Regions from separate parts of the Bradyrhizobium sp. 25ACV genome, predicted to be linked through region 1. Evidence: predicted binding sites of a transcription regulator. Region 1 holds the regulator's gene; each other region holds the start of a gene.
What was found. The regulator PhoB, encoded in region 1, activates phosphate uptake and scavenging genes when phosphate is short. The targets are predictions, from matches to a motif close to TGTCATNNANCTGTCAT.
Positions count from the first base shown of each region.

Region 2: a site for PhoB is predicted at 7,199-7,215, ahead of phnC (phosphonate ABC transporter ATP-binding protein). Genes of this name have one in related genera too.
Region 3: a site for PhoB is predicted at 6,438-6,454, ahead of RAD04_RS13070 (DUF2794 domain-containing protein). Genes of this name have one in related genera too.

Region 1 covers NZ_JAVAYO010000013.1:245,683-255,680, reverse strand. The annotation lists gene RAD04_RS27735 (Hsp33 family molecular chaperone) at 1-845, opposite strand, end outside; gene argF (ornithine carbamoyltransferase) at 1,113-2,036, opposite strand; gene RAD04_RS27725 (acetylornithine transaminase) at 2,036-3,244, opposite strand; gene RAD04_RS27720 (GcrA family cell cycle regulator) at 3,701-4,213, shown strand; gene phoB (phosphate regulon transcriptional regulator PhoB) at 4,437-5,144, opposite strand; gene phoU (phosphate signaling complex protein PhoU) at 5,168-5,884, opposite strand; gene pstB (phosphate ABC transporter ATP-binding protein PstB) at 5,896-6,714, opposite strand; gene pstA (phosphate ABC transporter permease PstA) at 6,711-7,562, opposite strand; gene pstC (phosphate ABC transporter permease subunit PstC) at 7,567-8,556, opposite strand; gene pstS (phosphate ABC transporter substrate-binding protein PstS) at 8,748-9,761, opposite strand; gene RAD04_RS27685 (ATP-binding protein) at 9,912-9,998, opposite strand, start outside.
Region 2 covers NZ_JAVAYO010000008.1:141,812-151,809, forward strand. The annotation lists gene RAD04_RS20085 (methyl-accepting chemotaxis protein) at 1-1,025, shown strand, start outside; gene RAD04_RS20090 (dihydrodipicolinate synthase family protein) at 1,155-2,093, shown strand; gene RAD04_RS20095 (selenium-binding protein SBP56-related protein) at 2,478-3,878, shown strand; gene RAD04_RS20100 (hypothetical protein) at 3,962-4,570, shown strand; gene RAD04_RS20105 (DUF1045 domain-containing protein) at 4,574-5,272, opposite strand; gene RAD04_RS20110 (alpha-D-ribose 1-methylphosphonate 5-triphosphate diphosphatase) at 5,291-6,484, opposite strand; gene RAD04_RS20115 (transferase hexapeptide repeat family protein) at 6,481-7,152, opposite strand; gene phnC (phosphonate ABC transporter ATP-binding protein) at 7,326-8,135, shown strand; gene phnD (phosphonate ABC transporter substrate-binding protein) at 8,197-9,132, shown strand; gene phnE (phosphonate ABC transporter, permease protein PhnE) at 9,204-9,998, shown strand, end outside.
Region 3 covers NZ_JAVAYO010000005.1:60,212-70,209, forward strand. The annotation lists gene RAD04_RS13045 (arylesterase) at 90-734, opposite strand; gene RAD04_RS13050 (ABC transporter ATP-binding protein) at 790-1,509, shown strand; gene RAD04_RS13055 (ABC transporter permease) at 1,506-4,076, shown strand; gene RAD04_RS13060 (Bax inhibitor-1/YccA family protein) at 4,358-5,149, shown strand; gene RAD04_RS13065 (GNAT family N-acetyltransferase) at 5,365-5,895, shown strand; gene RAD04_RS13070 (DUF2794 domain-containing protein) at 6,006-6,374, opposite strand; gene RAD04_RS13075 (DUF1223 domain-containing protein) at 6,985-7,761, opposite strand; gene acnA (aconitate hydratase AcnA) at 7,997-9,998, opposite strand, start outside.

The DNA.
Region 1 (9,998 bases):
GCCTTGAGGACCATCGGATTGAACACGCGCACGCCGCGCTCGTGAAACAGGCGGAACAACAGCCGCTCGCCGGAGAGCTCGGGATCAATCAGCTCGACGTCCTCGACGGTCTCGATCAGCGAACGCGCCTCGACCCAGGCGTCGTCTTCGGCAACGCTGTGCACCTCGACGCCATCGGGGGCATCGCCGGGATGCAGATCGGCCTGCCGCGCGCGCTCCGCCGCCTTCGGCAGAAACTGCATCAGCATGCCGCCGGCGCGCCAGCGATGCTTGCCGCCGTCGTTGGAGCGCCACTCTTCGCCGACCGCGAGGCGCACGCGCGTCGGGATCTGCTCGGAGCGCAGGAAATATTCGTGGGCGGCGTCTTCGAGGCTGCCGCCGTCGAGCGCGACCAGGCCCTGATAGCGGCTCATGTCGGGGCCCTGGTCGATGGTCATGGCGAGATGACCGCGGCCGAGCAGCGTGCCGGAATCTTTGGTATCGCCGAGACGCGCGGCATCGAAGCGCGCATAGGCCCGCAGGCGATCCGGCGCCATGTAGTCGACGACCAGGAACGACACCGGGCCGTCGGTCTGGGCCTGCAGGATGAAGCGCCCCTCGAATTTCAGCGCCGAGCCGAGCAGCGTCGTCAGCACGATTGCCTCGCCGAGCAGCTTGCCGACCGGCGCGGGGTAATCGTGCTTGGTCAGGATCTCGTCGAGCGCCGGGCCAAGCCGCACCAGGCGCCCGCGCACGTCGAGCGCGTCGACCTCGTAGGGCAACACGGCGTCATCGATCGGAACCGCTGATGGCGCGCGAACCGGGCCTTCGGGGCCGGCTTTCATCTCAGGGGATTGGGAAACCATGGGCGTTATCTGGGGTCGGTGGGTAGGAAATGGAAGGGGCGCGGGGTGGGGGGGTTCGGGGGCGATAAGGTTGCACAACGTTGCGGCAAATTCGATTTCGTCCCGGACAAGCGTAAGCGCAGCTCCGGGACCCATAACCACAGGACGCTGTTTGGCGAAGACCGCTCGCCTCCGCCAGCCTGCCACAAGAGAGATTCCGCGGTATGGGTCCCTGCGTTCGCAGGGACGACAGTTGTGCGTGCGGCGGCAGTCGGGCTTCCAGCGTCCTTACTTCACCGCGTCAAAGCACCAGGCCAGAATGCCCTTCTGCGCGTGCAGACGGTTTTCGGCCTCGTCGAAAACGACCGATTGCGGACCGTCGATCACTTCATCCGTGACCTCCTCGCCGCGATGGGCGGGCAGGCAGTGCATGAACAGCGCATCGGGTTTGGCCAGCGACATCAGCTTGCCGTTGACCTGATAGGGCTTGAGCACGTTGTGACGATGCTCGCCTTCCTTGTCGCCCATCGACACCCAGGTGTCGGTGACGACGCAGTCGGCGCCCTTCACGGCGGCCTCCGGATCGGTGCCGAGCATGATCGGCGCGCCGGTCGCCTTGATAAAGTCGCGCATCGCTTTTTTCGGCGCGAGCTCCGGCGGCGTTGCGACATTGAGCTGGAACTTGAAGCGCTCGGCGGCGTGAGCCCAGGACGCCAGCACGTTGTTGTCGTCGCCGGTCCAGGCCACCGTCTTGCCCTCGATCGGGCCGCGATGCTCCTCATAGGTCATGAGGTCGGCCATCACCTGGCAGGGATGCGATCGCCGCGTCAGGCCGTTGATGACGGGCACGGTGGCGTTGGCCGCAAGCTCCAGCAGCGCATCGTGGTTGAGGATGCGGATCATGATGGCGTCGACATAGCGGGACAGCACGCGCGCGGTGTCGGCGATGGTCTCGCCGCGGCCGAGCTGCATCTCGGCACCGGTGAGCATGATGGGCTCGCCGCCGAGCTGGCGCATCGCGACGTCGAACGACACGCGTGTCCGGGTCGACGGGCGCTCGAAGATCATCGCCAGCGTCTTGCCTTCGAGCGGCCTGACCGGCTGCTGCGCCTTCTGCTTCGCCTTCATGGCGGAGGACGCCGCGAGCATGGTCTTGAGCTCCGACAGCGGCAGCTCGTTGATATCGAGGAAGTGCTTCGGGGACTTGCTCATCAGCTTGCCGCCCGCTTGGTCTGGCTGGACGAGATTGCGACGCAGGCGCGCTCGAGCCGCCCGACGCTGTCCTCGATCTCGGCTTCGGTCACGATCAGTGGCGGCAGGAAACGCACGACATTGTCGCCGGCACCCACCGTGAGCAGTTTTTCATTGCGCAGTGCCGCGACGAGATCGCCGGAGGGCACCACGGCCTTGATGCCGATCAGAAGGCCCTCGCCGCGCACTTCGCTGACGACATCGCCATGACGGTCGATCACGGAGGCGAGCTTCTGCTTCAGCAGCAGCGACATCTTTTGCACGTGGTCAAAGAAGCCGGGCTTGAGCATGACGTCGAGCACCGCATTGGCCGCGGAGATCGCCAGCGGATTGCCGCCGAAGGTCGAGCCGTGCGAGCCGGGCCCCATGCCGGCCGCCGCATCCGCGGTCGCCAGCACAGCGCCGATCGGGAAGCCGCCGCCGAGCGCCTTCGCCAGCGACATCACGTCAGGCGCGACGCCGGTGCGCCGATAGGCGAACAGATCGCCGCTGCGGCCCATGCCGGTCTGCACCTCGTCGAAGGCGAGCAGCAGGCCCTTCTCGTCGCAAAGCTGGCGCAACGCCTTGAGGAAGGTCGGCGTTGCCGAGCGCACGCCGCCCTCGCCCTGGATCGGCTCGATCAGGATGCCGGCGGTGTGCGGACCGATCGCCTTCTTGACGGCCTCGATATCGCCATGCGGCACCTGGTCGAAGCCTTCCATGGGCGGACCGAAGCCTTCGAGATATTTTGCAGAGCCGGTCGCCGCGAGCGTTGCCAGGGTGCGGCCGTGAAACGCGCCTTCGAAAGTGATGATGCGATAACGTTCCGGATGGCCCTTGGAGAAGTGATGATGCCGGACCAGCTTGATCACGCCCTCCAGCGCTTCGGCGCCCGAATTGCAGAAGAACACGAAGTCCGCAAAGCTCTCGTTGCAAAGCCGGTTGGCGAGCTTTTCGCCATCCGGGCTCTGGAACAGGTTCGACATGTGCCAGAGCTTCGTCGCCTGCTCCTGCAGCGCCTTGATCAGATGCGGGTGGCAATGGCCGAGCGCATTCACAGCCACGCCCGAGGTGAAATCGAGATAGCGATCGCCATTCGTCGCGATCAGCCAGCAGCCTTCGCCGCGCTCGAAGCCGAGGTCGGCTCTGGCGAAAACGGGGAGCAAATGCGGCGCTGCGCTGTTAGTCATGATGTCACTTGAATGTTGAGGACGGTGTGACGCGTGCATTGCGCAACGCACCATCGACCGGCCCGGAAAACGAAACGTGCCGCCTTTTAAGGGCGGCACGCGGGACTATCTTATGCTTGGCAAGACGGGTGTCAATGCCGCCCGGAAAGCCTCGGGAAACGCTGAATCCGTAGTCTTGCGGTGCCGATTTTGCGGGTTTTCACCACGGAACATGTGGAAGCGAGTCGGCGGACTCTTGCGCGGGAGTCACGCCATATTGTAGCGTTTGGATTGTCAGATACGACATCTCGTGCAGCGGTTCTGATCTCAAGAGTCCTCATGTACCGGCGTAAACGTTCAGGCGTCAGTCACGCGCCCGGCGAGCCTTAAGGGATTCTGGCGGCACGGGTTTTTGAAGACTTAGGCAATCGCTGCGAGGCCCCAGGATGGCTGGCGCGTAGCGAGGGAAAGGGTGCAATGACGGTTTTGACCTGGTCCGACGATCGCGTCGAGCAGCTGAAAAAGCTCTGGGAGGCCGGACTTTCGGCCAGCCAGATCGCAGCTGAGCTCGGCAATGTGACCCGCAATGCCGTGATCGGCAAAGTGCACAGGCTCGGTCTGTCGGGCCGCGCCAAGAGCCCTTCATCGGCAGCGCCCCGGCCGCGCAAGGCGCGTCCCGCGCAGCACATGATGCGGGTGACCCGTCCCATCGCGCGCGGCAACACCGCGCTGGCGCAGGCCTTCGAGGTCGAGGTGGAGGCTGAACCGGTCACCTACGACAACGTGGTGCCGATGAGCCAGCGGCTGTCGCTACTCGAGCTGAACGAGGCGACCTGCCATTGGCCGGTCGGCGATCCCTCGAGCCCGGATTTCTTCTTCTGCGGCGGCAAGGCACTCTCCGGCCTGCCCTACTGCGCCCAGCATTCGCGCGTGGCGTATCAGCCGGCGGCGGATCGCCGTCGCGCGCCGGCGAAGCCGGGTCCGCGCTGAGCTTGTTGATCTAACTGATTGCAGCCGTCACACGATGACGGCTCAAACCACTCGGTGTCATCCCCGCGAACGCGGGGATCCATAACCACAGGGCGCAGTTGTCGCGCGAAATGGTCACTCCGAGTCTTCGCTAAACCACGCCCTGTGGTTATGGGTCCCTGCTTTCGCAGGGACGACACTGAGGGTGTGGCGGCAGCCCACCAAACCCCAACGCCTGCAAACCTTACGTCTGCTCCGCCTTCGCGAAGCGGTCGTCGAGCGCGTAGCCGGCGCCGCGGACGGTGCGGATCGGGTCCTGCTCGCGGCCGAGATTGAGCAGCTTGCGCAGGCGGCCGATATGGACGTCGACGGTGCGCTCGTCGATGTAGATGTCGCGGCCCCAGACGCTGTCGAGCAGCTGCTCGCGCGAGAACACGCGGCCGGGATGCTCCAGGAAAAACTCCAGCAGGCGATATTCGGTCGGGCCGAGATCGATCGGCCGGCCCGAGCGCGCCACGCGGCGCTTGTCGCGGTCGAGCTCGATGTCGCCATAGGCCAGCACCGTCGCGAGCCGCTCAGGACTGGCGCGCCGCAGCAGGCCCTTCACGCGCGCCAAAAGCTCTGGCACCGAGAACGGCTTGACGATGTAGTCGTCGGCGCCGGTCGCAAGTCCCCGCACCCGCTCGCTCTCCTCGCCGCGCGCGGTGAGCATGATGATCGGGAGCTGCTTGGTGTCGGGCCGCGTGCGCAGGCGGCGGCACAGCTCGATGCCTGACAGGCCCGGCAGCATCCAGTCGAGCACGATCAGGTCCGGGATGTGCTCCTTGAGGCGGGTGTCGGCGTCGTCGCCGCGCATGACCGTCTCGACGTCATAGCCGTCGCCTTCGAGGTTGTAGCGAAGCAGCTCGGTGAGAGCTTCCTCGTCCTCAACCACCATAATGCGTGCGCCCATCGGGTCGTCGCTCCTTCAAGTCTTCAGGTATTCGGGACCGTCGTGGCAAAGGTGGTCATGTCGCCCTTCGGCCGCTTGTCGGTGATCGCCTGGCCCTCGATCATGTAGAACACGGTCTCGGCGATGTTGGTGGCGTGGTCGCCGATCCGCTCGATGTTCTTGGCGCAGAACATCAGATGGATGCAGAACGAGATGTTGCGCGGATCCTCCATCATGTAGGTGAGGAGCTCGCGGAACAGCGAGGTGCAGATCGCGTCGACTTCCTCGTCGCCCTTCCACACCGCCATCGCCGCCGGCAGATCATGCGCGGCATAGGCGTCCAGCACCGACTTGACCTGCTGCTGCACGAGGTCGGTCATGTGCTCCAGGCCGCGGAACAGCTTCAGCGGATGGAAGTCGGTCTCCAGCGCGGCGACGCGCTTGCCCATGTTCTTGGCGAGGTCGCCGATGCGCTCGAGGTCGGTCGCAACGCGCATGGCGCCGACGATCTCGCGCAGATCCACCGCCATCGGCTGGCGACGGGCGATGGTGAGCACCGCACGTTCCTCGATGCGCTTCTGCAGCGCGTCGAGCTCGGCGTCGATGGTGACGACGCGCTGGCCGAGCGCGACGTCGCGGCGGATCAGCGCGTCGACGGAATCGACGATCATGCGCTCGGCGATGCCGCCCATCTCGGCGACCAGGCGGGTGAGCTCCTGGAGGTCGGTGTCGAAAGCTTTTGCGGTATGTTCGGTACCCATGTCGCGTCTCCTCAGCCGAACCGGCCGGTGATGTAATCCTGCGTGCGCCGGTCGCTCGGCGACGTGAAGATCTTGCTGGTGTCGTCGAACTCGATCAGCTCGCCGAGATACATGAAGGCGGTCTTGTCGGAGACGCGCGCGGCCTGCTGCATGTTGTGGGTGACGATCGCGATCGTGTAGTTCTCGGACAGTTCCTGGATCAGCTCCTCGACCTTGGCGGTCGAGATCGGGTCGAGCGCCGAGCAGGGCTCGTCGAACAGGATCACCTCAGGCCGCACCGCGACGGTGCGGGCGATGCACAGACGCTGCTGCTGGCCGCCGGAGAGCGACAGGCCGGAGGCGTTGAGCTTGTCCTTGACCTCGTTCCAGAGCGCGCCGCCGCGCAGCGCCTTCTCGACGCGGTCGTCCATCTCCGACTTCGAGATCTTCTCGTAGAGGCGGATACCGAAGGCGATGTTCTCGTAGATCGTCATCGGGAACGGCGTCGGCTTCTGGAACACCATGCCGACCCGGGCGCGCAGCAGATTGAGGTCGAGCCTGGGGTCGAGGATGTTGGTCTGGTCCAGCATGAGCTGGCCGGTGGCGCGCTGGCCCGGATAGAGGTCGTACATCCGGTTGAAGATGCGCAGCAGGGTCGACTTGCCGCAGCCCGACGGGCCGATGAACGCCGTGACGCGGTTGGCGCCCAGCGTCAGGTTGATGTTCTTCAGCGCGTGGTGCTCGCCGTAATAGAAATTGAGATTGCGCACCGTCACCTTGGCCGGGGCTTCCGGCAGCGGCTGCGAGGCCAGATGAGCGTTGGAACTCATGGATACGGACAGGTCGGTCATTTTGCAGTCCTCTCGGCGCCGAGGATGCGCGCGCCAATGTTCAGGGCAAGCACGGTGAGCGTGATCAGCAGCGCGCCGCTCCAGGCGAGCTGCTTCCAATAGGCGTAGGGGCTCTGGACGAAGTTGTTGATGGTGACCGGCAGGTTGGCCATCGTCTTGTTCAGGCCGAGGCTGAAGAACTGGTTCGACAGCGCGGTGAAGAGCAGCGGCGCGGTCTCGCCGGCGACGCGGGCGGTGGCGAGCAGCACGCCGGTGATGAGGCCCGACCGGGCCGCACGATAGGCGATACGCTTGATCACCAGCGAGCGTGGCAGGCCGAGCGCCGAGGCCGCCTCGCGCAGGGGATTCGGCACCAGCAGCAGCATGTCCTCGGTGGTGCGCAGCACGACCGGGATCACGATGACGGCGAGCGCCAGGCTGCCTGCGATCGCGGAGAAGCCACGCATCGGCACCACCACCGCGCCATAGATGAACAGGCCGATGATGATCGAGGGCGCCGAGAGCAGGATGTCGTTGATGAAGCGGATCACCGAGGTCAGCCGGTCGTTGCGGCCGTATTCGGCAAGGTAGGTGCCGGCGAACAGGCCGAGCGGCGCGCCGATGCCGACGCCGATCAACGTCATGATGATCGAACCGACGATCGCGTTGCGCAGGCCGCCTTCGGTCGAACCCGGCGGCGGCGTATCCGCGACGAAGATCTCGAGATTGAGGCCGGCCAGGCCGTTGAAGAGCAGCGTGATCAGGATCAGCGCCAGCCAGGTGACGCCGAAGGCGGCCGCGGCGAAGCAGAGCCCGCGGATGACGATGTCCTTGCGGCGACGACGCGAATAGATCGGATTGAGCGCCATGACGTTACTTCCCCGCCTTCTTGTCCAGCCGCATCAGCATCAGCCGCGCTGCGGCCAGCACGAAGAACGTCAGCACGAACAGCAAGAGGCCGAGCAGGATCAGGCCGGACTGGTGCAGGCCGTCGCTCTCGGCGAATTCGGATGCGATCGCCGCCGAGATCGTGGTGCCCGGCGCGAAGATCGATGAGGAGATGCGGAACGAATTGCCGATGATGAAGGTCACCGCCATTGTCTCGCCGAGCGCGCGGCCCAGCGCCAGCATGACGCCGCCGATGATGCCGACGCGGGTGTAGGGGATCACCACGCTGCGGACGACTTCCCAGGTGGTGCAGCCGACGCCGTAGGCGGCCTCCTTCAGCACCGGCGGCACCGTCTTGAACACGTCGACCGAGATCGAGGTGATGAAGGGCAGCACCATGATGGCGAGGATCAGCGCGGCGTTGAACGTGCTGAGATAGGACGGCGGACCCGCGAAGATCGCACCCAGCACGGGCACGCCGTCGAAGATCCTGATCATGAAGGGCTGGAAGGTGTTGGCCAGGAACGGGCCCAGCACGAAGAAGCCCCACATGCCGTAGATGATCGAGGGAATGCCGGCGAGCAGCTCGATCGCCATGCCGATCGGGCGGCGCAGCCATTGCGGGCAGAGCTCGGTGAGGAAGATCGCAATGCCGAGACCGACGGGAATGGCGATCAGCATCGCGATGAAGGAGGTGACGAGCGTACCGTACATCGGCCCTAGCGCGCCGAGCACGGGCGGATCGGCCGACGGCGCCCAGCGCTGCGTCCACAGGAAGGAGAAGCCGTATTCCTTCATCGCCGGGAACGCGCCGACGATCAGCGAGACGATGATGCCGCCGAGAATGAGCAGCACCGAGATCGCGGACAGCCGCGTGATCCAGTAGAAGGTGACGTCGCCGAGCTTGAACGCGCTCAACGCCTTGGCGCGGTCATACGGTCCGGCGTCGTCGATTACATCGCTCTGAACGGCCATTTCTGCCACGCCGATCCCCTGTGCCCGATAATATACGCTTGTTGTCAGTCTTTTTGTCGGTCTCGCGCTCCGGACGCGGCGCGCGCCGATCCGGAGCGGAAGTCTTGTAGTTCCGGCCCTCGCGGAGCGGCACACTGGACGATGCTTCGCATCGCCAGGGCCGCACCGCGGCCGGGACACGAGGGTCTTACTTAGCTCTTGATCTCGGCAGCCCAGGTCTTCTCGATCAGGCTCACGACGCCTTCGGGCATCGGGATGTAGTCGAGCTCTTCAGCCGCCTTGCCGCCGCTCTTGAAGGCCCAGCGGAAGAACTTGATGGCTTCCTGCGAGGCCGCCTTGTCGGTGGCGGACTTGTGCATGAGGATGAAGGTCGCCGCCGTGATCGGCCACGACTTCTCGCCGGGCTGGTCGGTCAGGATGACGTAGTAGCCGGGCGCCTTGGCCCAGTCGGCGTTGGAGGCGGCCGCCTGGAAGGCTTCGACGGTCGGCTGCACCGGCTTGCCGGCCTTGTTGACGAGACCGGTGTAGGTCAGTTTGTTCTGCTTGGCATAGGCGTACTCGACGTAGCCGATCGAGTTCTTGGTCTGGCTGATGTTGCCCGACACGCCTTCGTTGCCCTTGGCGCCGACGCCGACCGGCCACTCGACCGCGGTGCCTTCACCGACCTTGCTCTTCCAGTCCGCGCTGGCCTTGGCGAGATAGTTGGTGAAGTTGAAGGTGGTGCCCGAACCGTCCGAGCGGCGGACCACGGTGATGGCGTCCGAGGGCAGCTTCAGATTCGGATTGAGCTTCTTGATCGCGGCGTCGTCCCACTTGGTGATCTTGCCGAGATAGATGCTGGCGAGCGTCTCGCCGTCGAACACCATCTCGCCGGGCTTCACGCCCTCGAGGTTGACGACGGGGACGATGGCGCCCATCACCATCGGCCACTGGACGAGGCCGTCCTTCTCGAGCTGCTCGGCCTTGAGCGGCGCGTCGCTGGCGCCGAAGGTCACGGTCTTGGCCTGGATCTGCTTGATGCCGCCGCCGGAGCCGATCGACTGGTAGTTCAGACCGTTGCCGGTCTCTTTCTTGTAGGCGTCAGCCCATTTGGAATAGATCGGGAATGGGAAGGTGGCACCGGCACCGGTGATGTCGGCAGCAAAGGCCGCCGTCGTCGAAGCGGCGACCATGCCGGCAGCGACGATCGTTTTGAGGAAATTCATGCTGGTCTCCATTGGGGGGAGCGAAGCGCCAACCGCGCCCGATCGCGCTCCCCGCGCCGCCCCTTTAGGAGCGGTCGGCTGTGCTTTTACGAAGGTTTCGTGACAGTCGGATGACACACTCAAGCGATTGGAATCGCGTGAGTTTCAGGTCTAAACTAAAGTCTTAGCCTGGGGAAAACAGGCGGTGAAAGTGGCGCCCTGCCGGGGCACACTTTCGATCAAAAGCCGGCCGCGATG
Region 2 (9,998 bases), on a different contig from region 1:
TTCTCGACGCCATCGCCCGCATCAGCGCGCGCGACTACGCGACGCCGGTGCCGCAATCCCGGCATCCCGACGAATTCGGCACCATGGCTGCCGCACTCGAAAGCCTGCGTGAGAGCGCGGCGACCGCAGAGCGCCTGGGCATGGAGCGCGAGTCGCAGCAAGCCCTGCAGCTGGCTCGCTCCGGTACCGTCGACGAAGCCTGCCGCAGCTTTGATGACACCGTGCAGGCGGTGATCCACAGCGTCGTGGCCTCGACGCGGGAGCTCGATGACACCGCAACCGGCGTGCGCTCGCTGGTGTCGGAATCGAGCAGCCAGACCGCGGCGGTCTCCTCCGCCGCCGAGCAGGCCACCAACAATCTCGAGACCATCGCGGCGGCGACCGAGGAGCTCTCCGCATCGGTCGGCGAGATCTCCGCGCAGGTGCAGTCGAGCGCGCGGGAGGCCCGCGAAGCTGTGTCGCAGGCCGAGCAGACCAACGCGACGGTCGAGATCCTCGACCAAACCGCAAGCCGCATCGGCGAAGTCGTGAAGATGATCAACGCCATCGCCGGCCAGACCAACCTCCTGGCCTTGAACGCCACCATCGAAGCCGCGCGCGCCGGTGAAGCGGGCCGGGGCTTTGCCGTGGTCGCGGGCGAGGTCAAGAACCTCGCCGCACAGACGGCGACGGCGACGGAAGAGATCTCGCGTCAGGTCGAGGAGATCCAGGGCGCCACCGGCCAGGCCGTGACCGCCATCCGCGCCATCGGCGGCGCCATCAGCGGCATCGACGAGAAGATGACGGCGATTGCCGCCGCCGTCGAGCAGCAGCGCGCGGCCACCACCGAGATCTCGCGCAACTTCCAGCAGGCCGCGCAGGGTACGCGCGAAGTCACCGATACAATCGGCAGCGTCGCCAGGCTCAACCAGGAGACCGGCAACGCCGGCACGGTCTTGTCGGAATCCGTCAAGAAGATGTCGGCCGACGCTGACCGCCTCCGCGTCGCGGTCGAGGGCTTTTTGGGCGCGGTCAAGACCGCGTAGTTTCGCCTCATTCTTCCAACCTGACGTCGTGCGTTCGGCATTGCCGCCGGTCCGCGCGGCGGCTACATCTGTGCCGCCTCGCTCCGTGAGCGGGGCCAGACGTAAGACATATCAGGGATGGAGAGTTCGATGCCGGTCACCCCACACAAGGCCCAGCGCCCCTATCGCGGCGTGTTCCCGGTCGCGCCCACCATCTTCGACGAGCGCGGCGAGCTCGACCTCGAGGGACAGCGCCGCTGCATCGATTTCATGATCGATGCCGGCTCGAACGGCCTCTGCATCCTCGCCAATTTCTCCGAGCAGTTCGTGCTCACCGATGCCGAGCGCGAAACCGTGATGCATGCGGTGCTGGAGCATGTCGCGGGCCGGGTTCCCGTGATCGTCACCACCACGCATTTCAGCTCGGCCGTCTGCGCCGCGCGCAGCCAGCAGGCCGAAGCCGCGGGCGCCGCCATGGTGATGGTGATGCCGCCCTATCATGGCGCGACCTTCCGCGTCCCTGAGAAGGGCATCGTCGAATTCTTCAAGGTGCTCTCCGGCGCCATCACCATTCCGATCATGATCCAGGATGCGCCGGTCGCGGGCACGCCGCTGTCGGTCGAGCTGCTGGCGCGGCTGGCGCGCGACTTCGTCAACATCCGCTATTTCAAGATCGAGGTGCCGGGCGCGGCCTCAAAGCTCCGCAGCCTGATCGAGGCGGGCGGCAAGGACATCGAGGGTCCCTGGGACGGCGAGGAGGCGATCACGCTGCTCGCCGATCTCGACGCCGGCGCCACCGGCGCGATGACCGGCGGTGGCTATCCCGACGGCATCCGCCAGATCATCGATCCCTATTTCGCCGGCAAGCGCGAGGAAGCGAAGGCCGCCTACGAGCGCTGGCTGCCGCTGATCAATTACGAGAACCGCCAATGCGGCCTGATCGCCTGCAAGGCGATGATGCAGGCTGGCGGCGTGATCAAGTCGGACGCGGTGCGCCATCCGCTCCAGCCGCTGCATCCGGCAACGCGCGCGGGCCTGCTGGAACTCGCCAAGGAGCGCGACGCGCTGGCGCTGCGGTGGGGGAAGTAACGGTACCAAACACTCAGTGTCGTCCCGGACAAGCGCGCCTCAAGCGCGCGTAGATCCGGGACCCATAGCCACAGAGAGAAGTTTGGCGAAGACTCGGAGTTGGCAGCTCGCTTGATAACCACTCCCTGGGATTATGGGTCCCCGCGTTCGCGGGGACGACATCGAGTGTGAGGCCCGCCCTCCAACCTCACTCGCCAGCTTCCAAGTTGGCTGACGGCGTCGAATTAGCGCGATTCGAGCCGTTTCCGGCAGCCCGGCGATGAAGTAACATACGTTCGCCAACCAGACCCTGCGGAGCATCTCGAGACATCGCGTAACACCTCTTCATAATGCCGTTATCCCGAGCCAGGTTGGCGCGAACCGACAGAACAGGGAGGCAGTGCCATGACGATGAGGCCGGACCCCACCTTTCACGCATCGCCCAGGCTTGCGATGGAAGCACCTGCGGAGAACTTTGCCTACACGTTGCTGCTCAGTCCGGATTTCTCGAAGCCGGATGCTCTCGCGGTCATCGACGTCAAGCCGGGATCGCCGACCTACAGCCAGATCGTCCACACAGTGACGATGCCCAACAAGGGTGACGAATTTCATCACTTCGGCTGGAATGCCTGCTCCTCCGCTCTGTCGCCGCTCGCCGGACATGCCTTCATCGAGCGGCGCTATCTCATCATCCCCGGAATCCGTTCGTCGCGGATCTACATCATCGATACCAAGCCAGATCCGACCAAAGCCAAGATCCACAAGATCATCGAGCCCGAGGAAATCTTCAAGAAGACCGGCTACTCGCGGCCGCATACCATCCATTGCGGGCCGGACGGCATTTACGTGAGCACGCTCGGCGGCGGCGGCAAGGACGGCACCAACGGACCTCCAGGCGTCTTCATCATGGATTGCGAGACGTTCGAGGTCCTCGGACGATGGGAGATCGACCGTGGCCCGCAGACGCTGCATTATGACTTCTGGTGGAACCTGCCGCGCGATTACATGGTGACGAGCGAATGGGCGTTGCCGCCGCAGTTCGAGAACGGGATCGTCCCGGAGGATCTGCTGTCGAATAAATACGGCCATCGTCTTCACTTCTGGGATCTCCGCGCCCGGCGCAATGTGCAGACCATCGACCTTGGCGCCAATCATCAGATGGCGCTGGAGGTGCGGCCCGCGCACGATCCGGTTCGCGAATACGGTTTCGTGGGCGTTGTGGTCGACACCACCAATCTCGAAGCATCGATCTGGACCTGGTGGCGCGAAGGCGGGAAATTCCATGCCGAGAAGACGGCAACGATCCCGCCCGAGCCCGCGCCAAAGGAGAACCTCCCGCCGCTGCTGCAGGGATTTGGCGCCGTGCCGCCGCTGGTGACCGACATCGACCTGTCGATGGATGACCAGTTTCTCTACGTGTCGTGCTGGGGCACCGGTGAAATGCGCCAGTACGACGTCAGCGATCCCAGAAAGCCGAAGCTTGCGGGCTCCGTCCACATCGGCGGCATCGCACGCCGTACAGCGCATCCGAATGGCAAGGCCTTTGCGGCCGGCCCGCAAATGGTCGAGATCAGCCGCGACGGCAGGCGCGTGTACTGGACCAATTCGCTCTATTCCACCTGGGACGACCAGTTCTATCCCGATGGGGTTCCGGGTGCGGAAGTCATGGCCAATGTCGGTCGCAACGGCGGCCTCGAGCTCGACAAGGACTATTTCGTGAGCTTCCCGGACGGCTATCGTGCGCACCAGATCAGGCTGGAGGGCGGCGATTGTTCGACGGACTCCTTTTGCTACCCGTCGGTCTAGATTGGGGGCACGCGAGCCCGGCGCTTGGCTGGCTGTGGCTCGCTCTTGTCGCGAGCGGCCTCTATCACGGAGTCAATCCGGGGATGGGATGGCCGCTCGCCGTTTCCGCCGGGCTCATGGATAAGAGCCCATCCGCACTCTTCCGTGCGCTGTGGGCCCTGTCGGCCGGGCATCTCCTGGCAACATTTTTCGTGCTGCTGCCGTTCGCGTTCCTGCTCGTGCTGGTCGAGTGGCAGCGTTCGATCCAGATTGGCGCGAGCCTTCTCGTCATCGGCTTCGGCGTTTATCGCCTGATCGCGCAGCGTCATCCCCGTGGGCTGGCACGAATTCCGCCGACGCAATTGGCGCTCTGGTCGTTTGCCGTCGCCATTGCTCACGGCGCCGCCTTGATGCTCGTGCCGATCTATCTCGGGCTCTGCCAGGCCTTCGAATTCGATGCCGGCCATGAAGCGGCGGGCGCGTTGATGAAGACAAGTCTTTTTAAGACAAGTCTTGGGATGGCGGTGCTGGTGTCCCTGGTGCACGTCGCCGCCATGGTCGGCGCCGGCGGATGTCTGGCGTGGCTGGTCTACCGCCATCTGGGATTGAGGTTCGTCTCGCGAAGCTGGTTCAATCTGGATGCCGTCTGGGCGACCAGCCTCGTTCTGGTTGGGGCGGTGGCGCTCGCCTTGAATCTTGCGAGCTGGCGCTGAGGTCTATCGCGCCAGAGGCCACTCGTCGACGATGTGGAATCTTGCCGACGCATCATCCTGCCGAAATAGCGCGATGCGGTCGATCGCCAGCGTCTCGAGCTGCAACGTCGCAAACCGCGTCCGCAGCATCTCCAGGATCGGCCCGCGCCGCTCCGCATCCAGCCGCCCCGTCAGCGTCATGTGGAAGCGGAATTCTTCCATCACGTAAGGGTAGCCCCAGCGGTCGAGATAGTCGCGCTGCCGCTCGCTCAGCTTCTCGGGTTTGCGTCGCGCGCGATCGTCCGCCGACAGCGCGGCGCGGAAGGAATCGAAATCGCGGACGCAATCGGCGGCGAGCTGCTGGAGCGCCTCGACCGGCTCGGCCGGAATGACGGCGATGAAGCCGCTGATGGAATCGACCACCGGCAGGATCACAGGAAGTGGCCGCGGCCTGCCGGCGAATGCGGCGCAGGCGGCCATCAGTTCCGCTTCGGACCTGCCTGATACCAGCGCCATCGGCGCTTTCAGCGTGGCGTGAAAGCCGTACTTGCGGGGATCGGCGCTGACGTCGCGCCAGTCCGGCGCGACTTGCAGCGCATTGCGCGGGAACGGCAGCTCGTTGCCGGTATAGGCGTCGTAGCCGAGCAGCTCCGCGCCGAAACGGGAGAGGGGGCTGTCACTGCCTGCGGCAAAATAGATCGCGTAGCGGGGAAAACCTGTCATCGTCCGAACATAACCAATTTATGCCGCGACGACAGCCTCGCGCGGCGTCACCACAGCAGTGAGCAGCCGGGTCGCCTCGGTGAGGTGCACGAGCTTTCCGCCTGATATCACCGCGATCAGCCGCGGCCGCAGCTTCACGCTGTCGTCGACCAGCAGAATGTCGGCGCGGCGGCCTTCGGCGAGCACGCCGCGATCGGCAAGGCCGGTGGCGCGCGCCGGGCCGGCGGAGACCAGATTCCAGGCTTCCGTCAGCGGCAGCACGCCGTCGGCGGCGAGGCGGAACGCTGCGAGCAGCTGCGCGGGATAATAATAGTCGGACGCCAGCACCGAGCAGAGTCCCTTGGCGATCATGTCGGAGGCCCTGGTCCAGCCGGTGTGGCTGCCGCCGCGCACGACGTTCGGCGCGCCGTAGACGATGGCATCGCCGTTGCTTGCTGCCGCCCGTGCCGTCTCCTCGTTGATCGGAAACTCCGCGATGTCAGCGCCGAGCTCGCGAAACTCCTGGCGCATCGCCGGCGTCGCATCGTCATGCGAGAGCATCCGCACCTCGGCCGCGCGCGCCGCGGCGGCCAGCCGCGCAACTGAAGCCGGCACCTCGTCGGCGCGCGAGACCACGCGTTCGACCAGCCGATCGAATTCCTCAGCTGAAAGCCCCGTGCGCTCGACCATACGGTTGCGCTTGCGCGGCTTGGCCATGTCGGCGACGGTGCCGTCCATGTGGTCGTTGAAAGCGAACAGATCGACCCGGCCTTCGTTGAGCCACTCGCTGATCTCGGCCTCGGCGTCCAGATTGTAGGTCTCGTGCCGCAGGTGGAAGCGGGTGTCGGCGGCAAATTGCGGACGCTGCCGCTCGATGGCCTCCATCAGGCCGCGCGCATTGTCGGCACTGCGCAGGCCCGGCTCCCACGAGCAGGTCGTGGCGTGAAAGACGGTGGTGATGCCGTTGCTGATCGCCTGGCGATCGCTGTCGGCGAGCGCGACATCGATCGGGAAGTCGACGCCGGCGCGCGGCATCATCTGCCGCTCGAAGGCATCGCCGTGAAGATCGACGATGCCGGGCAGCACCAGCAGGTTGCGCGCATCGATCGCGAGCCGCGCCCGGCCCCGTGAGGCATCGACCTGCGCGATGTCCTGTCCCGACACCGCCAATGACGTTTCGACGAGTTCGGTGCCGATCAGGGCCCGGCCGCCTTCAAGGAAAATGTCTGTCACGCGACCGCGTTTCGTTTGCTGGTAAGGGATCTGGTCTGGGGAGTAGCCCGTGCTTCGTATGTCGCGAGAAAATCTTCAATCCCGAGCTTGCGGAAATCGGGCAGCGCTTCGCGCAACTTGTCGTGATCCCAGTCCCACCAGGCGAGCCGCGCGAGCCGTCCGGCGATCTCTTCCGAGAACCGCCGCCGCACGATGCGGGCCGGATTGCCGGCGACGATGGTGTAGGCCGGCACGTCCTTGGTGACGATGGCGCCGGCCGCGATCACCGCGCCGGTGCCGATGTTGCGACCCGGCAGCACGATCGCGCCCTCGCCTATCCAGACGTCATGGCCGATATGGACGTGATGCTGGCGCCGCCAGTCGAAAAAGTCGGCGTCGTCGCTCTCGCCCTCGAAGTAGGCGCTGGAGCGATAGGTGAAATGCGCCTGGGTCGCGCGGTGCATCGGATGATTGCCGGGATTGATGCGCGTCATCGCCGCAATCGAGCAGAATTTTCCGATGGTGGTGTAGGTGATCTGGGAATCGTTCACGACATAGGAGTAATCGCCCATCGCGACGTCGTGCAGGATCGTGCGCGCGCCGACCTCGGTATAGGCGCCGAGCCTGGTCTCGTGCAGCTTGGCCGAGGGGTCGATGGTCGGCTGGACCGAGAGAATCTTGGCGGCCATGTTGCATCCGAAGCGCGAGGGCGGGCGTCCCTCTTCGAGAGGCTTGATGACGATGTCATGACACGGCGATGACAGGGGATGAGCTGTGTAGGATCGCCGCACCACAACGGCTGTGTCACACAAGTGTCAAGCGCGGGCGTTAGCGGTTGGCTCCAGCTAATCTGGAGTCCTGCATGCTGGTGGTGGAAGGTCTGACGTGTCGCTTCGGCGCGAAAGCCGCAGTGGACGACGCTTCGTTTCAAGTCTCCCCCGGCGGCTTCGTCGGCGTGATCGGACGGTCCGGCGCCGGCAAGTCGACGCTGCTGCGAACCATCAATCGTCTCGCGACGCCGACGCAGGGCCGCATCCTGTTCGACGGCATCGACGTCACCGCGCTGCGCGGCAAGGAGCTGCGGCAGTGGCGGGCGCGCTCGGCCATGATCTTCCAGCAATTCAACCTGGTCGGCCGGCTCGATGTCCTCACCAACGTCCTGATGGGACGCCTTGCGACGATGCCGGCCTGGCGCTCGCTGTCGCAAGTGTGGCCCGAGCAGGACAAGGCGCTGGCGATGTCGGCGCTCGAACAGTTCGACATCGCATCGCTCGCCGCCCAGCGTGCCGACCAGCTCTCAGGCGGTCAGCAGCAGCGCGTCGCGATCGCGCGTGCGCTGGTGCAGCAGCCCGACATCATCCTCGCCGACGAGCCGATCGCATCGCTCGATCCGCGCAACACCAAGATCGTGATGGATGCGCTGCTGCGCATCAACAAGCATTTCGGCATCACCGTGCTCTGCAATCTGCATTCGCTCGATCTCGCCCGCAGCTATTGCGACCGCCTGATCGGCATGGCGGCGGGGCGCGTCGTGTTCGACGGCGCACCGGCCGCACTGACCGACCACGTCGCGCGCGAGCTCTACGATCTCGAAGCCGCCGACGTCATGGGCGTCATGCCTGTCCCGTCGCCCGAGGGCGTGCCGGCGCTCGGAACGGCCGCGGCGGCCTGAAGCGCCACCTGTTTTGTTGTCAGTTTTGCGTCAACCGACCCCAACCGATGAAGAGGGTATCATGATCACTCGCAGATTAATTCTCGCCGGCGCCGCCGCGCTCGCGTTCACGGCCTCCGCCTCCGCCGACGATTGGAAGGCGAAATATCCCGAGCTGACCTTTGCGGTCGTCCCGGCCGAGAACGCCTCCGGCGTCACCGAGCGCTGGGCGCCTTTCGTGAACTATCTCTCCAAGGAATTGGGCGTGAAGGTCACGCTGCGCATCGCCAACGACTACGCCGCCGTCATCGAGGGCCAGCGCGCCGGCAACATCCACATCGCCAGCTACGGCTCGGCCTCGTTCGCCCGCGCCCGCCTGACCGGCGTCAAGTCCGACGCCTTCGCCAACGACATCAACGCCGACGGCTCGACCGGCTATTACTCGGTGTTCTTCGTCAAGGCGAGTAGCGCCTACAAGAGCGTCGACCAGCTCAAGGGCAAGAACCTCGGCCTGGTCGATCCGAACTCGACCTCCGGCAACAATGTGCCGCGCTTCGAGCTGGACAAGATGGGCATCCCCGATGCCGACGGCTATTTCAGCAAGGTCGTCTTCACCGGCAGCCACGAGAACGCGATGCTGGCGCTGTCGCAAGGCACGGTCGACGTTGCCGCCAACCAGTGGACCAGCGACGACGATTCCACGCTGGCGCAGATGCTGACCAAGAGCATGCTGAAGAATGCCGACGGCTCGGCGATGAAGAAGGACGACTTCCGCATCATCCATAAGTCGGCGCCGATCATCAACGGCCCCTATGCCTACAATTCCGACCTGCCGGAAGACGCCAAGGCCGCTATCGCCAAGGCGTTCTTCGGCGCGCCGGCCAAGGACAAGGCCGCGTTCGACCGCCTCTCCGACGGTCAGAAGAAGGGCTTTCATCCCGCGACCACCAAGGACTGGGATGGCACGATCGAGCTGATCAAGTTCGTCGATGCGCTACGTAAAAAGAAGGCGTCCTGATCTCAGGGCGATGCAACTGGAGCCGGGTCCTTGGACCCGGCTCTTTCTTTGACGGAACTTAGCTCAGGCAGATGACAACAGCGGTTTCGATCCTCCCCGAGCAGCAGCTTGCCGTGCTCAACGCCGCTTATCGCCAGGCGGTCGGGCGCAGGCGGCTCCGCCTGCTGTTGGGGATCGCGGTCTTCGCCGCCGCGCTGGTTCTCGCGGGAATCGGCGCGGAAGTGAATCTGCGCACGCTATTCACTTATTTCGGCAATTTCGTCAGCTATTTCGACCGCATCCTCACGCTCGACAACGGCCAGCGCGTCTGGACCGATGTCGGCGAGTGGCTCTGGGGCTGGCGCAAATGGCTGAAGATGCTGGGCGAGACGCTGCTGATCTCCTATGTCGGCACGCTGATCGGCGCGACCTTGGCATTTTGCCTCAACTTCTTCGCCGCTGAAAACACCTCGCCCGCCCCCTGGCTGCGCTTCGTCGTCAGGCGCCTGCTCGAGTTCGCCCGCACCGTTCCGGGCATCGTCTTCGCGCTGATCTTCGTGATCGCCTTCGGGCTCGGACCGATGGCCGGTGTGCTCGCGATCGCGATCCACTCCACCGGCGCACTCGGAAAGCTGTTCTCGGAAATCGTCGAGAACGCCGACATGAAGCCGGTCGAGGGCATCCGCTCGACCGGCGCGAGCTGGCTCTCCTGCATGCGGTTCGCCGTCGTGCCGCAGGTGACCGCGGGCTATGCCAGCTATGCGCTGCTGCGCTTCGAGATCAATGTCCGCGAAGCCTCCGTGATGGGCTTCGTCGGCGCCGGCGGCATCGGCCAGGAGCTCGTCGTCGCGATCCGAAAATTTTATTACTCGGACGTCAGCGCGATC
Region 3 (9,998 bases), on a different contig from region 1:
GATTCCTATCGCAGTTGTGTGACTCTGCGAAGCATCGCGCGCCTCACCCCGGTAAAACCCTGGGTATGAGGGTTGGCGCTGCCCGCTTTTCAACGTCGTTGCTCAGCGATGGTGCCAAGGAATGCCTCCGCGGTGGGCATGATGTTGCCGACGATGATGTCGACGCCGGCCGCAGTCGGATGAATGCCGTCGGCCTGGTTGAGCTTGGCGTCGGCCGCAACGCCCTCGAGAAAGAACGGATAGAGCGGCACGTCGAATTTCTTCGCCAGATCCGGATAAATCGAATTGAAGCGCGCGGCATAATCGGCGCCGTAATTCGGCGGCGCCAGCATGCCGCACAGCATCACCGCGATCTTGCGCGCCTTCAGCCGCTGGACGATGTCGGTCAATGCGGCGCGCGTCAAATCGGGATCGACGCCGCGCAGCGCATCGTTGGCGCCGAGCTCGACGATGACGCCGTCGGTTCCGTCGGGGACCGACCAGTCGAGCCGGTCGCGGCCGCCCGAGGAGGTGTCGCCGGACACCCCGGCGTTGGTCATGTCGACGGCTATACCTTTGTCTTGCAAGGATTTTTTGAGCTTGGCCGGGAATGCATCCTGGGCCGGGAGGCCAAGCCCCGCACTCAGGGAATCGCCGAGGACCACGAGCTTGATCGGCTTGGCCGCCGGCTGGGCCTGCAACGACGGCGTCGTCGCGATCGTCATCAAACCGAGCATCAACACGGCTATGTGCATGAACAATCCGTAACGCCTCTCGACCGCGCTATCGGAGTTGCCATATGACCGGACCATGGACACTCGCATCGAACCCTCGTCGCTCACCGCTGCCGCGGACACCATCGCCATCTCCAACGTCAATCTCTCATTGGGCACGGGCGCGGCACGCGTTCACATCCTCAAGGATATCAGCTTGCGGGTCGCCTCGGGCGAGACGGTCGGCCTGATCGGCCCGTCAGGCTCGGGCAAATCCACGCTGCTGATGGTGATGGCGGGGCTGGAGCGTCCTGATAGCGGAGAGGTGGTGGTGTCGGGCACGCCTTTCAATGCCCTCGACGAGGACGCGCTGGCCCGATTCCGTGGCCGCCAGGTCGGCATCGTCTTTCAGTCCTTTCATCTGATCCCGACCATGACGGCGCTGGAGAACGTCGCGGTGCCGCTGGAGCTTGCCGGCAATCCCGACGCCGCAACGCGCGCGGCGCAGGAGCTGCAATCGGTCGGGCTCGGCGACCGCCTGCATCACTATCCGACGCAATTGTCCGGCGGCGAGCAGCAGCGCGTCGCACTCGCCCGCGCGCTGGCGCCCGATCCCGCCATCCTGGTCGCGGACGAGCCGACCGGCAATCTGGATGAGGCCACCGGAAAGCAGATCGTCGACCTCCTGTTCAGCAAGCATGCCGAGCGCGGCATGACGCTGGTGCTGGTCACGCACGATTCCTCGCTCGCGCATCGCTGCGACCGCGTGATCCGCCTGCGTTCGGGCCGCATCGACACCCAGTCTGCGCCGGCATGAGCGCCTCGGCCGAACCGTTCGCGAAGCCAAACGGCATCGCGCTGTCGCTGCGTTACGCGCTGCGCGAATTGCGCGGCGGCCTGCGCGGTTTCTATGTCTTCATCGCCTGCATCGCGCTCGGCGTGATGGCGATCGCCGGCGTCGGCTCGGTGTCGGCGAGCCTCTCCGACGGCTTGGCCCGCGAGGGCCGCACGCTGCTCGGCGGCGACGTCTCCTTCGTGCTGTTCCAGCGCGAAGCGAAACCTGAAGAGGTCGCCTTCCTGCGCTCACGCGGCACGGTCTCGACCGCGGCGACCTTGCGCGGCATGGCGCGCGCGGCCGATGGCCAGCTCGCACTGGTCGAGATGAAGGCGGTCGACGACACCTATCCGATGCTGGGCCAGCTGACGCTGGCGCCACAGCTGCCGATGTCCGACCTGCTTGCAGAGCGCGATGGCTCGTTCGGCGCCGCCGCCGATCCGACGCTGCTGGCGCGACTCTCCCTCAAGACCGGCGACCGCGTCACCATTGGCGCTGCGACCTTCCAGATCCGCTCTACCGTCGAAGCCGAGCCCGACAAGCTCGCCGGCGGCATCGGCTTCGGCCCGCGCTTCCTGATCAGCGAGGTGGGCCTGCGCGCCACCGGCCTGATCCAGCCCGGCAGCCTGGTGCGCTGGGTCTACCGGGTGAAGCTGCCTGATACGGCGAACAACGAGCGTGCCACCGAAGCCTTCATCGCGGACGCGCGGAGCGCCGCGCCGCAGGCGGGCTGGGAGATCCGCAGCCGCTCCAACGCCTCGCCGCAGCTCGAACGCAACATTAACCGCTTCACCCAGTTCCTGACCCTGGTCGGCCTTGCCGCGCTGCTGGTCGGCGGTGTCGGCGTCGCCAATGCCGTGAAGAGCCATATCGACCGCCGCCTCGAAGTGATCGCGGCCCTCAAGGCCGTCGGCGCCACCGGCCGCGACGTGTTCGGCATCTATCTCGCGCAAGTTCTCCTGCTCGCGGGCATCGGCTCGATCATCGGCCTTGCGCTCGGCGCCGCGATGCCGTTCGCGATCGTCGGCCTGTTCGGCAAGCTGCTGCCGCTGCCGGTGGTGCCGGCCGTGCATGCCGACGAGCTGGCGCTGTCCTTCGTCTACGGCCTCCTGACCGCGCTCGCCTTCGGCCTGTGGCCGCTCGGGCGCGTCCATGACGTGCCGGTGGCCGCGCTGTTCCGCGATACCATCAGCTCGGAATGGCATCGGCCGCGCGCGAGCTATCTCGTGTTCATGGCCGTCGTGATCGCGGCGCTGATCGCAGTCGTGATCGGATTGTCGTTCGACAAGCGCATCGCCGCGGTGTTCGTGGCCTCCTCGGTCGTCGTGTTCGCCTTGCTGCGCGGCATCGCCGCCCTGCTGATGGCGATCGCGCGGCGGCTGCCGCGGACGCGGCTGCCGATGCTGCGGCTGGCGATCGCCAACATCCACCGGCCGGGCGCGCTGACGCCCTCGGTGGTGCTGTCGCTGGGGCTTGGGCTCGCCGTGCTCGTCACCATCACCCAGATCGACGGCAATCTGCGCCGGCAGTTCCTCGCAGCCCTGCCGGACCGCGCGCCGTCCTTCTTCTTCATCGACATCCCGAGCACGCAGGCCGAGCAGTTCGACGGTTATCTGCGCCGGATCGCGCCGGGCGCGACGGTCGAGGACGTGCCGATGCTGCGCGGGCGCATCGTCGCCGCGCGCGGCGTACGCGCCGAGGAGCTCAAGCCGACCACCGATTCGGAGTGGGTGCTGCAGAGCGACCGCGGCCTGACCTATACCGGCGAGCTGCCGAAAGGCTCCAAGGTGGTCGAGGGCGAATGGTGGAGCGCCGAATATTCCGGCCCGCCGCTCGTCTCGATGGAGAAGAAGATCGCCGACGGGCTCGGCCTCAAGCTCGGCGACGAGGTCGTGGTCAATGTGCTCGGCCGCGACATCCCGGCCAAAATCGGCAATCTGCGCACCATCGACTGGCAGGGGATGGGCATCAACTTCGTTCTGGTGTTCTCGCCGAACGCCTTCAAGGGCGCCCCTCACACCCACATCGCGACGCTGACGGAAACGGGCGGAACTGCGGCAGGCGACGGCAAGATCATCAAGCAGGTCGCCGACGCCTATCCGATGGTGACGAGCGTGCGCGTGCGCGAGGTGATGGAGACGGTCGGCTCTGTGGTGACCAATCTGGCGCTAGCGATCCGCGGTGCCAGCGCCGTGACCCTGATCTCGGCGATCCTGGTGCTCGGCGGCGCGCTCGCCGCCGGCCATCGCCACCGGGTCTACGATGCGGTGATCCTGAAGACGCTGGGCGCGACGCGGCTGCGGCTGCTCGGTGCCTATGCGCTCGAATACCTCCTGATCGGGCTCGCGACCGCGGTGTTCGGCATGATCTCCGGCAGCATCGCGGCCTGGATGATCGTGACGCGGCTGATGACGCTGAGCTTCGTCTGGCAGGCCGGCAGCGCGGCGGGCGTGGTCGCGGCCGCGCTTGTCGTCACGGTCGGGCTCGGGCTCGCGGGCACGCTGCTGGCGTTGAACAAAAAGCCCGCCACGGTGTTGCGGAATTTGTGACAAAATGTAGCGGAGGGCCGCACGAGAGCGAAATCGCACGATTTCTGCGATTAACCACGACTGCTCGTCAGGTTCGCGTCAGGATTGCCGCCAAGGGCGACATTCAGCCGCGCGTGGAAGGTTGCAGCGAATGTGTTAGTTTCCCACATATCGAATGGGTTCGGAGCCCCGATTGTTAGCCAAAATTTAGTCGGTTGGCGTCGGTATCCGAGATAGAGTTTGACGAACCGGCGGCATGGCGACCCTCGTGCCGGACCGGACCAACCAACGGGAATTCGACCATGTCGGACCTAGACCGTAACTACGCTTCTCCTTTCGGCAGGGCCGCCGGGCGTGTTGACGCCGCGACGGTCGATGCCGGCCTGCGCGCCTATATGCTGCGCATCTACAACTACATGAGCATTGGCCTCGCCATCACGGGCCTTGCTGCGCTCGGCGTCTACATGGCTGCCGTGACCGACGTTCCGACGGCGGAATCCGTCCGCGTCGGCAAGCTGTTCCTGACGCCGTTCGGCTACGCGATGTTCGTCAGCCCGCTGAAATGGCTGTTCATGCTCGCGCCGCTCGCCATGGTGTTCGTGATCTCGGCGGGCATCAACCGTCTCGCCCCCTCGACCGCCCAGATCCTGTTCTGGGTGTTCGCGGCGCTGATGGGTATCTCGCTGTCGTCGATCTTCCTGGTGTTCACGCACACCTCGATCGTGCGGGTGTTCTTCATCACCGCGGCCACCTTCGGTGCGCTGAGCCTCTACGGCTACACCACCAAGCGTGACCTGACCGGCATGGGCTCGTTCCTGTTCATGGGCCTGATCGGCATCATCATCGCGAGCCTGGTGAACCTGTTCCTGGCGAGCTCGATGCTGCAGTTCATCGTGTCGGTGGTCGGCGTGCTGGTGTTCGCGGGCCTCACCGCCTGGGATACCCAGCGGCTGAAGAACGACTACATCTACGGCTACGCCTCGGCCGGCGGTGACATCGCAGAGCGTGCGGCCATCACCGGCGCGCTGTCGCTGTACCTGAACTTCATCAACCTGTTCACGCTGCTGCTGCAGCTCCTCGGTCAGCGCGACTAAGCGCAACGACGAGAGAACGGATAGGAACCCCGGCCGAAAGGCCGGGGTTTTTGTTTGGGCGCGGGGGGCGCCCCGTAGCCCGGATGGAGCGCAGCGAAGCAATCCAGAGTCCCTCCGCGGATGCATTTCTGGATTGCTTCGCTGCGCTCGCAATGACGGGTGTGGCAACACCGTTGCCCCTTTCAGCAGAAGCGGGAAGGCTCTAATCTTGTCCCATGTCCGCACCTGAAATCAGGCCTACAACCGAGGCCGACCTTCCCGCCATCACCGCCATCTACCAGCAGGCCGTCCGCGAGGGCACCGCGACGTTCGAGCTGGAGCCGCCTGACCTCGTGGAGATGACGCGCCGTTATCGCGCGCTGGTCGACGGCGGCTATCCCTATTTCGTCGCCATCCTCGACGGCCGCGTGGCCGGTTATGCCTATGCCGGCGCCTACCGCCCGCGCCCGGCCTACCGCTTCACGGTCGAGAACTCGATCTATCTCGATCCCTCCTTCCACCGCCGCGGTGTCGGATCAAAGCTGCTGGAGCGACTGGTCGCCGAATGCGAGGCGCGCGGCTTCCGCCAGATGATCGCGGTGATCGGCGATTCCGCGAATGCCGGCTCGATCGGCGTGCACACCAGGGGCGGCTTCAAGATGATCGGCACGCATCCCAATGTCGGGCTGAAATTCGGCCGCTGGCTTGATACGGTGATGATGCAGCGCGACCTCGGCGAGGGCGCGAAGACGGTGCCGACAAAGTAGGTCTCGTAGGGTGGGCAAAGCGATAGCGTGCCCACCAATCCCGGCGATTGAGAAAGCTCGTGGGCACGGCGCTGCGCGCCTTTGCCCACCCAACGGCACGGTCTATGCGGCTACACCACCGCCAGCTTCCGATCGATCACCAGCAGCACGCGCTCCAGCTCGTGGCCGCGGCGCAGGATCAGTCCCGTCGCCGAGATCACGCTGTACATGCCCTGCTTCCGCGCCAGCCGCGGATCCTTCTCGATGCGGTAGATCGGCACTTCCGAGGCACGGCGATAGACCGAGAACACGGCGCGATCCCTCAGGAAGTCGATGGCATAGTCGCGCCATTCGCCGTCGGCGACCATGCGGCCGTAGAGATTGAGAATACGGTGCAGCTCGAGCCGGTTGAACGTCACCCGGCTCAGTTGCGTCGTCGCCGCGGCGGGGCGCGCCGCCGCGCGCTGCTCGCTCGGATCGGCATCCTCCGACAGACTCATGGAGCGCTTCCTCATCGCACGGCATGACCCGAATCCGCGAAGACCGTCCCCGGAACCTGGATCATGACAGCTGCATGATTGCGCCAACCGGCCACCGCCGCAAGGGGCTCCTGATTCAACCGGTCGAATCGGTTACGATTCGGGGCACACGCTATGGTGGAACTCCCTCGCGGCAAACCGTCACGGGATCGTTAGCAGGAATCATACTCTCGCCGCTTTTCCGCCTAGCGACTGCCGCCCTGCATTGCGAAAAGACTCGTGTGCGTTGACCCGGTCCTTTCGGTTCCGGATTCCTCAGCCCCCAGCCCCCCGGGGTCGAACAGGATCGGGTCTGTACGCGCAACAAGGAGGGCCAACGCAAGTTGGTCCTTTTTTGTTTGTGCCGGGATGTTTCTGCTTCGGCGAAATTCTTCTCTCATCAGCGCCAACAGTCTCTCATCCTGAGAAGCCGCGCGTCCTTCGCGCGGCGTCTCGAAGGATCGAGGCCGAGCTGCGTGAGCGGGGCCTGCATGGTTCTCACGGCGATGCGAAGCATCGCCCGGTAGACGCGCGCAAGGGCGCGCTCCTCACCATGATGGGTGCCAGTCAGTACGACGCTAGAGAATTGAAATCAGTGCAGCGACGTGTACGCCGCACCCAGCATCGTGCCGGGCTTGTCGCGGCTGCCGTCCTGGACATAGACCACCGCGCCGTCGACGCCGTCGCGTGTGAGGTTCTCGATCGGCACCGTCCAGCTTTCCGAACGCCCGGTCCAGTCACCGACCTTGAGCAGGTTGCGCACCACGTTGTGATAGGTGACCTGCTGTCCGCGATTCTCGCCGCGGGTGATCGCGATCGGGACCGACTTGGCGATCGAACAGATCCAGACCTCGCCATGCGAGGCGGCCGGCTCGTTGCTCGCCGCCACCGACACGTTGATCTGCTTGCCCGCGAGCGACATCGTCACCGGCACGCTCATCACACCCGTGCCCTTGTCGGTCTTGCCGATCGCGCTCTCGATGCCGACACGATCGCTGCCGATGACATGGGTGGAGCCGTTGACCACGACCTGCGGCGTGTAGACCTCGCGGTCGCCGCGCATGCGCGAATAAGCACGCTGCCGTGCAGAGAAGCGCGAATCCGCCAGCGTGTCCTTCCAACCCAGATAGTCCCAATAGTCGATCGGCATGCTCAGCGCGATGATCGACGGGTCTTTGGAGAGATCGCCGATGATCTGGTCGGCGGGCGGGCAGGAGGAGCAGCCCTGCGAGGTAAACAATTCGACAACGGCGCGGGGATCGGCCTCGGCAGGACGGATGACGGCGACGATCGCACAGATGCCGAGAGCTCCCGACCAGAGCGCACCGGACCAACGTGAAACCAGATGAGAAGCCGTCATTGTTGTCATGTCGAACGCCGCACACCATTGCTCGTGGAAAGGGAGATCTTATCGCCGGATGGTCACCGTAGTCTTACGGGGCGCGACACACCCGACGGTCCAGGCCAACCATCCGAAAGAAGGTTTTCCGCCGGACGGGCCCATCTGGAGCATGCCGCAAACGCACGAAGGCGGCCTTGTGATAGGCCGCCTTCGTTTAACCTTCTACTCACGTCGCGGTGAGCCACCGTTCACAAATTCGCGCTTAGGCCGCGAGCTTGCGCAGCACGTAGTGCAGGATACCGCCGTTCCGGTAGTAGTCGAGCTCGTCCAGCGTATCGATGCGGCAGAGCAGCGAAACGCGCTGCAACGAACCGTCGCCCGAGACGATCTCCGCGGTCAGCTTCTGGCGCGGCTTGAGATCGCCGACCAGGCCACGCAGCGTGACCTTCTCGTCGCCCTTGAGGCCGAGCGACGACCAGGAGGTGCCCTCCTCGAAGGTCAGCGGCAGCACGCCCATGCCGACCAGGTTGGAGCGATGGATGCGCTCGAAGCTCTGGCAGATCACGGCGCGCACGCCGAGCAGGCGGGTGCCCTTGGCGGCCCAGTCGCGCGATGAGCCGTTGCCGTATTCGGCACCGGCGAACACCACCAGCGGCACCTGCTCCTGCTGGTACTTCATCGCGGCGTCGTAGATCGACATCTGCTCGCCGTCGGGCCAGTGCTTTGTCAGGCCGCCTTCCGGAATATTTCCATCCGCGCCCTTCAGCATGAAGTTCTTGATGCGGATGTTGGCGAAGGTGCCGCGCATCATCACCTCATGGTTGCCGCGGCGCGTGCCGTACTGGTTGAAGTCGGCGGGGCGCACCTGGTGCTCGCTGAGATACTTGCCAGCGGGCGAGGTGAGCTTGATCGAACCGGCCGGCGAGATGTGGTCGGTGGTGATCTTGTCGCCGAACATGGCGAGGATGCGCGCCTCGATGATGTCGGTGACCGGCTCCGGCTCCTTCTTCATGCCGTCGAAATAAGGCGGGTTCTGCACGTAGGTCGACGACATGTTCCAGCGATAGGTCTCGCTCTCGACCGTCTTGATCTTGCGCCAATTTGTGTCGCCCTTGAACACGTCGGCGTACTTCTTCTTGAAGATCGACGCGGTCACGAACTTCTTCATGAAGGCGTTGATCTCCTTGGTCGTCGGCCAGATGTCCTTGAGGTACACCGGCTTGCCGTCCTTGCCCTCGCCGAGCGGCTCGACCGCGAGGTTCTTGGTGACGCTGCCCGCGAGCGCGTGCGCGACCACCAGCGGCGGCGAGGCCAGGTAGTTCGCCTGCACGTCAGGCGAGACGCGGCCTTCGAAGTTGCGGTTGCCCGAGAGCACGGCGGCGGCGACGATGCCGTTGTCGTTGATCGACTTCGAGATCTCCTCAGGCAGCGGACCTGAATTGCCGATGCAGGTGGTGCAGCCGAAGCCGACCAGGTTGAAGCCGACCTTGTCGAGATCCTTTTGCAGACCGGAATCGGCGAGATAGCCGGCGACGACCTGGCTGCCCGGGGCGAGCGAGGTCTTCACCCACGGTTTTGCTTTCAGGCCCTTCGCGGCGGCGTTACGGGCCAGCAGGCCGGCGCCGATCAGCACGCTCGGGTTCGAGGTGTTGGTGCAGGAGGTGATGGCGGCGATCACGACGTCGCCGTGGCCGATCTCGAAATCCTTGCCTTCGACGGCGAAGCGCTTGCTGGGCTCCTCGGCCTTCTTGTACTCGGTGCCGAGCGCAAGCGAGAAGCCTTCGGCGACCGACGGCAGCGCGATGCGGCCTTCGGGACGCTTCGGACCGGCCATCGACGGCACGACGTCGGCGAGATCGAGCGTCAGCGTTTCCGTGAACACCGGATCGGCCGACTTGGCGGTGCGGAACAGCCCTTGCGCCTTGGCATAGGCCTGCACCAGCGCGACGCGCGGCGCCGCACGGCCGGAGGTCTTGAGATAGTCGATCGCGGCGGCGTCGACCGGGAAGAAGCCGCAGGTCGCGCCGTATTCGGGCGCCATGTTGGCGATGGTCGCCTTGTCGGCGACCGAGAGATTGTCGAGGCCGGGGCCGAAGAACTCGACGAACTTGCCGACCACGCCGAGCTTGCGCAGCATCTGCGTCACGGTGAGCACGAGGTCGGTCGCGGTGACGCCTTCTTTCATCGCGCCCTTCAGCTTGAAGCCGACGACGTTGGGCAGCAGCATCGACAGCGGCTGGCCGAGCATGCAGGCTTCCGCCTCG